Regions from separate parts of the Blautia massiliensis (ex Durand et al. 2017) genome, predicted to be linked through region 1. Evidence: predicted binding sites of a transcription regulator. Region 1 holds the regulator's gene; each other region holds the start of a gene.
The links. Region 1 encodes NrdR, which represses ribonucleotide reductase genes. Its sites were predicted from a motif close to CACAANATNTTGTG; they were not measured.
Positions count from the first base shown of each region.

Region 2: nrdD (anaerobic ribonucleoside-triphosphate reductase) is a predicted target of NrdR. The motif match lies at 1,605-1,618, and genes of this name have one in related genera.
Region 3: V9W66_RS12430 (ribonucleoside triphosphate reductase) is a predicted target of NrdR. The motif match lies at 1,036-1,049, and genes of this name have one in related genera.

Region 1 covers NZ_CP146725.1:3,447,075-3,450,343, reverse strand. The annotation lists gene gdhA (NADP-specific glutamate dehydrogenase) at 1-1,080, shown strand, start outside; gene nrdR (transcriptional regulator NrdR) at 1,272-1,721, opposite strand; gene V9W66_RS16185 (YlmC/YmxH family sporulation protein) at 1,860-2,114, shown strand; gene sigG (RNA polymerase sporulation sigma factor SigG) at 2,381-3,160, shown strand; gene pap (polyphosphate:AMP phosphotransferase) at 3,225-3,269, opposite strand, start outside.
Region 2 covers NZ_CP146725.1:2,652,746-2,656,014, reverse strand. The annotation lists gene nrdD (anaerobic ribonucleoside-triphosphate reductase) at 1-1,562, opposite strand, end outside; gene V9W66_RS12540 (hypothetical protein) at 1,763-2,386, opposite strand; gene asnA (aspartate--ammonia ligase) at 2,605-3,269, shown strand, end outside.
Region 3 covers NZ_CP146725.1:2,629,107-2,632,375, forward strand. The annotation lists gene hflX (GTPase HflX) at 1-986, shown strand, start outside; gene V9W66_RS12430 (ribonucleoside triphosphate reductase) at 1,201-3,269, shown strand, end outside.

The DNA of each region.
Region 1 (3,269 bases):
ATCGGACCATACAAAGGCGGCTTAAGATTCCATCCTTCTGTAAATCAGGGTATCCTGAAATTCCTTGGTTTTGAGCAGACCTTTAAAAACTCTCTTACAGGCCTTCCGATCGGCGGAGGAAAAGGTGGCTCCAACTTCGATCCTAAGGGTAAATCTGACAGAGAGGTTATGGCATTCTGCCAGAGCTTTATGACAGAGCTTTGCAAATATATCGGCGCAGATACAGATGTTCCGGCTGGTGACATCGGTGTCGGCGGACGTGAGATCGGTTATCTCTTCGGACAGTATAAGAGAATCCGTGGCCTTTATGAGGGTGTCCTTACAGGAAAGGGTCTTTCCTTCGGAGGTTCCCTGATCCGTACAGAGGCTACCGGTTACGGTGTTGTATACATGCTCAACGAGATCGCCAAAGCTCACAATGATTCCGTAGAAGGAAAAACAATCGTTGTAACAGGTTCCGGTAATGTAGCTATTTACGCTGTTGAGAAAGCTACTCAGCTTGGTGCCAAGGTTGTTGCAATGAACGACTCCAACGGATACATCTACGATCCGAACGGAATCAACCTTGACGTCGTAAAGGATATCAAAGAAGTAAAACGTGGACGTATCAAAGAATATGCAGACCGTGTTGAGGGTGCTACCTACACTGAGGGACTTGGCATCTGGAATATCAAATGTGATATCTACCTTCCATGCGCTACTCAGAACGAGCTTGGTCTTGACGGAGCTAAAACACTGGTTGCAAATGGCTGCAAATACGTCGTTGAAGGTGCAAACATGCCTACTACTCTTGATGCAACAACATACCTTCAGGAGAACGGTGTTCTCTTCATGCCTGGTAAAGCCGCAAACGCTGGCGGTGTTGCCACATCTGCACTTGAGATGAGCCAGAACTCCATGAGACTTTCCTGGACAAGAGAAGAGGTTGATGAGAAACTCCACAACATCATGATCGATATCTTCCACAAAGCTGATGACGCTGCTAAACGTTACGGTATGGAAGACAACTATGTTGTAGGTGCAAACATCGCCGGCTTCGAAAAAGTTGTTGACGCTATGAAAGCTCAGGGTATTGTTTAATTAAGTTTCCTGAATCATTAATGTATATTTATAGCAGGGACCGCAGAGGATTTTTCCCAGGCGGTTCCTGTTTTTTTGTATCCACTTTTACGATCTCTGAAAAATCGAACATTCATGTTTCAAAAAAGGCCGGTTGTCTTTTGACAATCGGCCTGAAATCTCCTGCATTTGCGGTCTATTCATTTAATCTCTTAATTGATCAGCTTCTTCAGCTCATCCATAAAGGTACTGACATCTTTAAACTCTCTGTATACAGACGCAAAGCGTACATACGCCACCGCATCCAGATCCTTCAGATGCTCCATAACGATCTCTCCGATCTTGGTACTGCTGATCTCACGGTCTTCTGACCGGAAAATATCTCCTTCTATGGAATCGATCATCTCTTCTACTCTCTCAATGGGAATGGGACGCTTATAGCAGGCACGAAGAACACCATCCTGGATCTTGGAACGTTTATAGCTTTCCCGGTTCTGATCCTTCTTGATCACAGTCAGCGGAATCGTTTCCACCTTCTCATAAGTTGTAAAACGCTTTCCGCAGGCATCACAGAGACGGCGGCGGCGGATGGAATTGGTATCCTCTACAGGTCTGGAATCTACAACTCTTGTATTATCCTGGTTACAGAACGGACATCTCACGGAACTCTCCCCCTTTCCGGATCAGTAAATCATTACTAAATTCGTTTTTATTATAAAATAAATGCACATAATGTGTCAATAATCGGACTTGCATAAATTTTACAGATTTTCCATAAAATCATACCAGGTGATGAATTTATGCGCATCTGTGAGCTGAAACAAAAAGAAGTGATCAATATCCATACCTGCCGCAGTCTTGGCTGCCCTCTTGATGTGGAATTCTGCTGTGAAACCGCACGTCTGAAAGCCCTGATCATGCCGGAACCGGGGAAATTTTGCTGGTGTTTTTCCAAAGAAAATGAATATTCCATTCCATGGGACTGCATCCGCCAGATCGGCGAGGATATCATCCTTGTTGATTTCCGTAATGAAAAACTGCTGTCCGGAGAATAAATGTTACTGTTCACTTCGTTCTCAGTAACACGCTTCGCGATGCACAGAATTTATGCTGATCGCATAAATTCGCGCGGTATGTCTCGGGTTTTCCGTGACCTTTGCTCACAAAAAACACCTCGCGGGATATCGCCAATGAACAGTAACGAATAAATACCTCCTTGTTGTCAAGGCCCTTTATTTTTTATATTTTTCCTGAAAAAGTATATTTCAACCGCCCTCTGAGAATCATCTTAATGTACTGACAAGACAAGGAGGATTCTAAGATGGCACTGAATAAAGTTGAAATCTGCGGAGTAAATACCTCAACCCTTCCCGTTCTCGATCAGGAAGAAAAGGCGGAGCTCTTTAAAAGAATCAAAGCTGGCGATGAAGAAGCCAGGGAATTGTACATCAAAGGCAATCTGCGGCTTGTTTTAAGCGTGATCCGGCGTTTTCAGAACAGCAGTGAAAATCCGGATGACCTTTTTCAGATCGGCTGCATCGGCCTGATCAAAGCGATCGATAATTTCGACACCACTCTTCAGGTAAAATTTTCCACCTATGCAGTTCCCATGATCATCGGAGAGATCCGAAGATATCTCCGTGATAACAACAGCATACGGGTCAGCCGTTCTCTGCGGGATATCGCTTACAAAACCATCTATACCCGGGAAAACTATATGCGGCAGCATCTCAAAGAGCCTACCATTGCAGAAATCGCTGATGAGATCGGTATCGACAAGGAAATGATCGTCTATGCCATGGATGCGATTCAGAGCCCGGTAAGCCTTTTTGAGCCCGTGTATTCCGAAGGCGGAGATACCCTATATGTTATGGATCAGATCAGTGATAAAAAGAACCTGGAAGAAAACTGGGTGGAGGATATTTCTCTTCGAGATGCCATGAACCGGCTTGGAGAGCGTGAACGTCACATTATCGATCTCCGCTTCTACGAGGGAAAAACCCAAATGGAGGTAGCTGATGAGATTGGTATCTCCCAGGCTCAGGTCAGCCGACTGGAAAAACATGCTCTTCGCAGTATGCGAAACTATCTCCGGAATTGATCCATCTCTCTTCAGACAAAAAGCTGCAGCAGAATATCTGTTATCCTGCCGCAGCTTTTATCTCTTATTTCAGCGCTTTTTCAATTTCTTCGATCACGATCCGAAGCGC
Region 2 (3,269 bases), 790 kb from region 1:
GATTTGCCATTGTAAAGTTCCTGAAGCTCATTTAACGCTGTGATACCGAAGGAAGCTGTCATAGGCTTCAGGATCTTGCCAATCTTTTCATTCGGTTTCAGATGTCCGCCGTAGAAACCGCCTTCACAGTATGCAAGCGGGTTGGTGGATGCACGCATCTGTCCCAGATATTCGTAAGTGCGGATATGCAGGTTACGGATCATTTCCAGATAGAAATCCAGAACCTCATAAAAATCTCTGCTCTCCGCTCTGGCCTTTGCAAGGATCATCGGAAGATGAAGGCTTACCGCACCAATGTTAAAACGTCCCACAAAAACAGGCGTATCATTCTCATCCGCCGGCTCCATACCGCCACGCTCATACCACGGACTTAAGAAAGCACGGCATCCCATCGGGCTGATGACCTTCTTGTATTTCCTGTACATACTGGAAATATAGCCTGCGCCGGACATAGACAGCCAGTCCGGATACATGGTTTTGGAGGAACACTCCACACCAGCCTCAAAAATATCCTCACAGCACTTTCCGGGACCATGGATCTCTTTGTCATAAAGGAATACGATCTTCGGGAAAAGTACCGGTTTCTTGTGTCCGGCCTTACCCTGTCCTCCCTGATGGACCTCAAGAAGGGAAATCGTACACATCTTCTCAAACTGCTCGGTTCCGAGACCAAGTGTCACCGTAACAAACGGATAATCACCTCTGGAAGAACCGACGGTATTCAGCTTGTACTCAATTCCCTGCCAGCCCTGGTCATAATCCCTGCGGACCTTATCAAGAGCATACTCAATAGCTCTCTCTTCACGGCCACTCCAGCTCTCATCCGAGTATTTCATAAATTCGGAAATATATTTATCATAGCTCTTCTTTGCATACGGTGCCAGGATCTTATCAACCTCCGGCACTGTAAAGCCACCATACTGCTGTGCTGCTGTACTGAGAATGATATCCCCCATAACATCAAAGGCTGTATCCAGAGTCTTCGGCTCGTTATACCAGACATTGCCCATCTCAAAACCGCCACTTAAAACAGCTGCCACATCGAACAGACAGCAATTCATGGTATCCAGGCGTGCAGACTGGTCATGAATATAAATGTAGCCGTCCTTACATGCCTGAAGCTCATTACGGTTCATAAAAAACTTCCGATAGAGTTCCTTGTTCAGCTCATTAAAGATCAGGCTTCGTTTCGTGGCAACAAGGGCGCTGTCTGTATTGGCATTACTTTTATCACCGATATAACGGATCGCCTGACTCTTGGTATAGACATCATCCATCATATGGATAAAATCCAGCTTGTAATTCCGATAATCACGGTAGCTCTTGGCAACTGCCGGATTCACACGCTCCAGAGCCCCCTCCACGATGTTGTGCATCTCCTGGATCTCGATCTCATTCTTTCCAAGGGAATCCGCATGCTCCTGGGCAAAACGGCAGATAAAATCCTTCTCCTCGTCTGAAAAAGTATAAAGAATACGCTCTGCGGATTTGTTCACGGCAGCCACGATCTTCTGCGGATTAAACTCCTCTCTTGTCCCGTCTTTCTTGATCACATATAACATTGCTCATCCCTCCCTGTGCTATATATAAGTCGCTACGCAAAATACTATATATAGTACCTATATCCTCTATATATTGTTTTTCATCTATATGTTGTGCTAGGCATGAGTATAACACAGCTGAAGAGAAAAGAAAAGGGATATTTCTGTATACACGAAAATACAGACTCTTAGCACTGCCTGATCTCACTGCAGAAATATTCTCACAAATTCGTTCCGATCCAGTCTGCAAGAAAATCCCATAATTTCGGAAGCAGAATGGCCAGTGTCACTATAAACCATATGATCCAGCCTGCCCCACTGCTTTTCTGATCTTTTTTTTGCTGTTTTTTTCCCTGATCTAAAACTTCTGCACGATTTCTGCCCACCGTTGTTTTATTCCTGGTATTAACCGCCGCTGCAGTCTTACGTCCGGCTGCTGCACCTGTATTCCGGCTTCCGGTTAGATTCCGATTCAAATCGGTATTGCGGCTTGCATTTGTATTCCGGTTTATGTTTGTATTCCGGTTTGCGTTCGTATTCCGGTTTGCGTTCGTATTCCGGTTTGCGTTCGTATTCCGGTTTGCGTTCGTATTCCGGTTTACGTTCGTATTCCGGTTTACGTTCGTATTCCGGTTTACGTTTCCGTTACGTTGTGTTGTTTGATCAGCATCCTGTCCATACTGCCGCATCATATCCCGCACTTTGGCGGAAGCATGTTTATAATGTATCTCCCGGGGCTCATTCAGATGATATAACACCTCATCATTTCTGTAAGGCATCCCACATAATGAACACCTGCCATTTACAACCTTACCCCCACAAACCTGACACCTTTGACCTGCCATAAACTCCCTCCATTCTATCCGTCAAAACGGATATTTATATTTCCGTCGTAAACATAAGCATTCTCTTTTTCAGTATATCACACCAGGCATTTAATACCCAGTATTTTTCTACGATACCCCCAAAAGACTTCCCCTCTCATTATATTGCCACTCCACCCATTTTCTGCTATAATACCCCACAGAGCAATAAGCCTAAAAATCATCAGGAGGAGCCGATAATGAATACAATCACAATCCCCGCAACCTATCATGCAGACCTGAACCTCCATGACACACAGATTGCGATCAAAACAGTAAAAGATTTCTTCCAGCAGACACTCTCCCAGAAGCTGAACCTTCTTCGAGTATCCGCTCCAACATTTGTAGCACCGGAATCCGGCCTTAACGACAACCTTAATGGTGTAGAGCGCCCGGTAAGCTTTGATATCAAGGCTATCGAAGGAAGCAACGCCGAGATCGTACACTCCCTTGCCAAATGGAAACGCTTCGCACTGAAAAAATACGGATTTTCTCACGGAGAAGGTCTTTACACAGATATGGTAGCCATCCGCCGGGATGAAGATCTGGACAATATCCACTCTGTTTACGTAGACCAGTGGGACTGGGAAAAGATCATCTCCAAAGAAGAACGTTCCATGGAGACTCTCAAGGAAACCGTACGCACCATTTACAGTGTCCTTCGTAAAACTGAGAAATACATGGCTGTACAGTATGACTACATCGAGGAGATCCTTCCAAAGGATATCTTCTTTATCACAACTCAGGAGCTTCTTGACATGTATCCGGACTGCACACCGAAGGAACGTGAATATCGGATCACCCGCGAAAAGGGCGCTGTCTTCCTTATGAAAGTCGGCAAAACCCTCACCAACGGCGAGCGCCA
Region 3 (3,269 bases), 820 kb from region 1:
AGCTTTCTCCTGCCCAGATGAATAATCTGGAGCGGGAGCTGGAGTGCAAGGTTATGGATCGTACCCTGCTGATCCTTGACATTTTTGCGAAGCGTGCCGTCACAAGTGAAGGCAAGATCCAGGTAGAGCTTGCACAGCTTCGTTACCGGTCTGCACGTCTTGTGGGACTACGTTCTTCTCTTTCGCGACTTGGAGGAGGAATCGGAACCAGAGGCCCTGGTGAGAAAAAGCTGGAGACAGACCGTCGTCTGATCCGGAACAGGATATCCGCACTGAAGCAGGAGCTTTCCCAGGTAGAAAAGCACAGAGAGCTGATCCGTTCCAGAAGAGCTGTGGGAAATCTGAAGACAGCAGCCATTGTCGGTTATACCAATGCAGGAAAGTCAACGCTTCTGAATACACTGACAGGCGCTTCGGTGCTTTCGGAGGATAAGCTGTTTGCCACACTGGATCCGACTACCCGTCTTCTGACACTGGATGACGGACAGCAGCTTCTTCTTACGGATACCGTAGGCTTTATCCGCAAGCTTCCCCACAATCTGGTGGAAGCCTTCAAGAGTACCCTGGAGGAAGCCAAATATGCGGATTATATCATTCATGTGGTAGATGCATCCAATCCTCAGGCGGAGATACAGATGCATATCGTATATGAAACCCTGAAAGAGCTTGGTGCTCTGGGAAAAAAGACGATCACACTTTTTAACAAGCAGGACCGTGTTTCCGGGGAGAGCTTTCGGGATCTCCGGGCAGACCATACGCTGAAGATTTCCGCACGGACAGGAGAGGGGCTTGAGGAATTTAAGCAGCTTCTTTCTGAGATACTGGCAGAAGGACAGATTTATATGGAACGGCTTTTTCCTTATTCGGAGGCCGGTCAGATCCAGCTGATCCGTGAGTATGGACAGCTTCTTTCGGAAGAGTATACCGAAGGAGGGATTGCTGTAAAAGCAAGAGTTCCGCGGGAAATCTATCCGAAAGTCACATAATGTTAAAATATCCACTCAGTACCATATATAGTACCGTGAACAAAACGGGCACTATATATGGTACTTTTTATGTTGACGCAAAGAGGCGTGTCTGATACAATAAGCCTACAGCGCTTTGAACACAGATCGGGAAACGGAGTGTGTTCGTAAGCAGGCAAGTGAGGCGGAATGGAATATCCGCTTATAAATAAATGCATGAGGGAGGCATTTTCTTATGTTTCAGGTAGTAAAAAGAGACGGTGAATTAGACGAATTTAAAATGGGGAAGATCACCGCGGCAATTGATAAGGCATTTGATGCCAAAGGTAAGAATTACAGTTCGGATATGATCGATCTTCTGGGACTTCGTGTTACAGCGGATTTTCAGAATAAGATTGAGAACAACCGGATTTCTGTTGAGGATATCCAGGACAGTGTGGAGAACGTACTGATCCAGGCCGGATATTCTGATGTTGCCAAGGCGTATATCCTTTATCGTAAGCAGCGTGAGAAGATCCGCAATATGAAATCCACCATCCTTGACTATAAAGAAATCGTAAACAGCTATGTAAAGGTTGAGGACTGGCGTGTAAAGGAGAACTCAACGGTTACTTATTCTGTAGGAGGTCTGATCTTAAGCAACTCCGGAGCAGTTACCGCAAACTACTGGCTGTCTGAGATCTACGACAACGAGATCGCAGATGCACACAGAAATGCAGATATCCATATCCATGATCTGTCCATGCTGACCGGTTACTGTGCAGGCTGGTCCCTGAAGCAGCTGATCCGAGAGGGACTTGGCGGTATTGAGGGTAAGATCACTTCTGCACCTGCAAAGCATTTAAGTGTACTCTGCAACCAGATGGTGAATTTTCTGGGTATCATGCAGAACGAGTGGGCGGGCGCACAGGCATTTTCATCCTTTGATACTTATCTGGCACCTTTTGTAAAGGCAGACAACCTTTCCTATCCGGAGGTTAAGAAATGCATTGAGTCCTTTGTATATGGCGTAAATACTCCAAGCCGCTGGGGCACTCAGGCACCATTTTCCAACATTACACTGGACTGGACCGTTCCGGACGACCTTGCAGAGCTTCCGGCTATCGTAGGCGGCAAGGACATGGATTTCAAATATAAGGACTGTAAGAAAGAAATGGATATGGTCAACAAGGCATTTATCGAGACCATGATCGAGGGAGATGCCAACGGACGTGGATTCCAGTATCCGATCCCGACCTATTCCATCACAAAGGAATTCGACTGGTCTGATACCGAGAACAACCGTCTTCTCTTTGAGATGACTTCCAAGTATGGTACTCCGTATTTTTCCAATTATATCAACAGTGATATGAAGCCAAGCGACATCCGCAGCATGTGCTGCCGCCTCCGTCTGGATCTCCGTGAGCTCCGCAAAAAGAGTGGTGGATTCTTTGGCTCCGGTGAGAGCACAGGCTCTGTAGGCGTTGTTACCATCAATATGCCGCGTATCGCATACCTTTCCAGAACGCCGAAGGAATTTTATCAGCGCCTGGACCACATGATGGATATCTCCGCAAGATCTCTTCATATCAAGAGAGATGTGATCAGCAGGCTTCTGGATGAGGGACTGTATCCGTACACGAAGAGATATCTTGGAAGCTTTGACAATCATTTTTCCACCATCGGTCTTGTGGGAATGAACGAAGCGGGCTTAAATGCCTGCTGGCTGAAAAAAGACATGACAGATCCGGAAACCCAGAAGTTTACAAAAGAGGTTCTGGAGCATATGAGAAGCCGTCTTTCAGACTATCAGGAGCAGTATCCGGGAGAGCTTTTCAATCTGGAGGCAACACCGGCAGAGTCCACTGCATACCGTCTTGCAAAACACGACAGAAGCCGTTATCCGGATATCAAAACAGCAGGAAAAGAGGGCGACACTCCGTATTACACAAACAGCTCTCATCTGCCGGTTGATTACACTGCGGATATTTTTGACGCACTGGATATTCAGGACGATCTGCAGACTCTGTATACTTCAGGAACTGTATTCCATGCATTCCTTGGGGAGAAGCTTCCGGACTGGAAGGCAGCGGCAGCGCTGGTACGTAAGATCGCAGAGAATTATCGCCTGCCCTATTACACCATCTCACCGACCTATTCCGTATGTCAGGAGCATGGCTACATCAGCGGCGAGCATTTCACCTGCCCGAAATGTGGAAAGAAGGCTGAGGTTTACAGCCGTATCACAGGATATTACCGTCCTGTACAGAACTGGAACGATGGTAAGACCCAGGAGTACAAGAACCGTACCCTCTATGATATTAC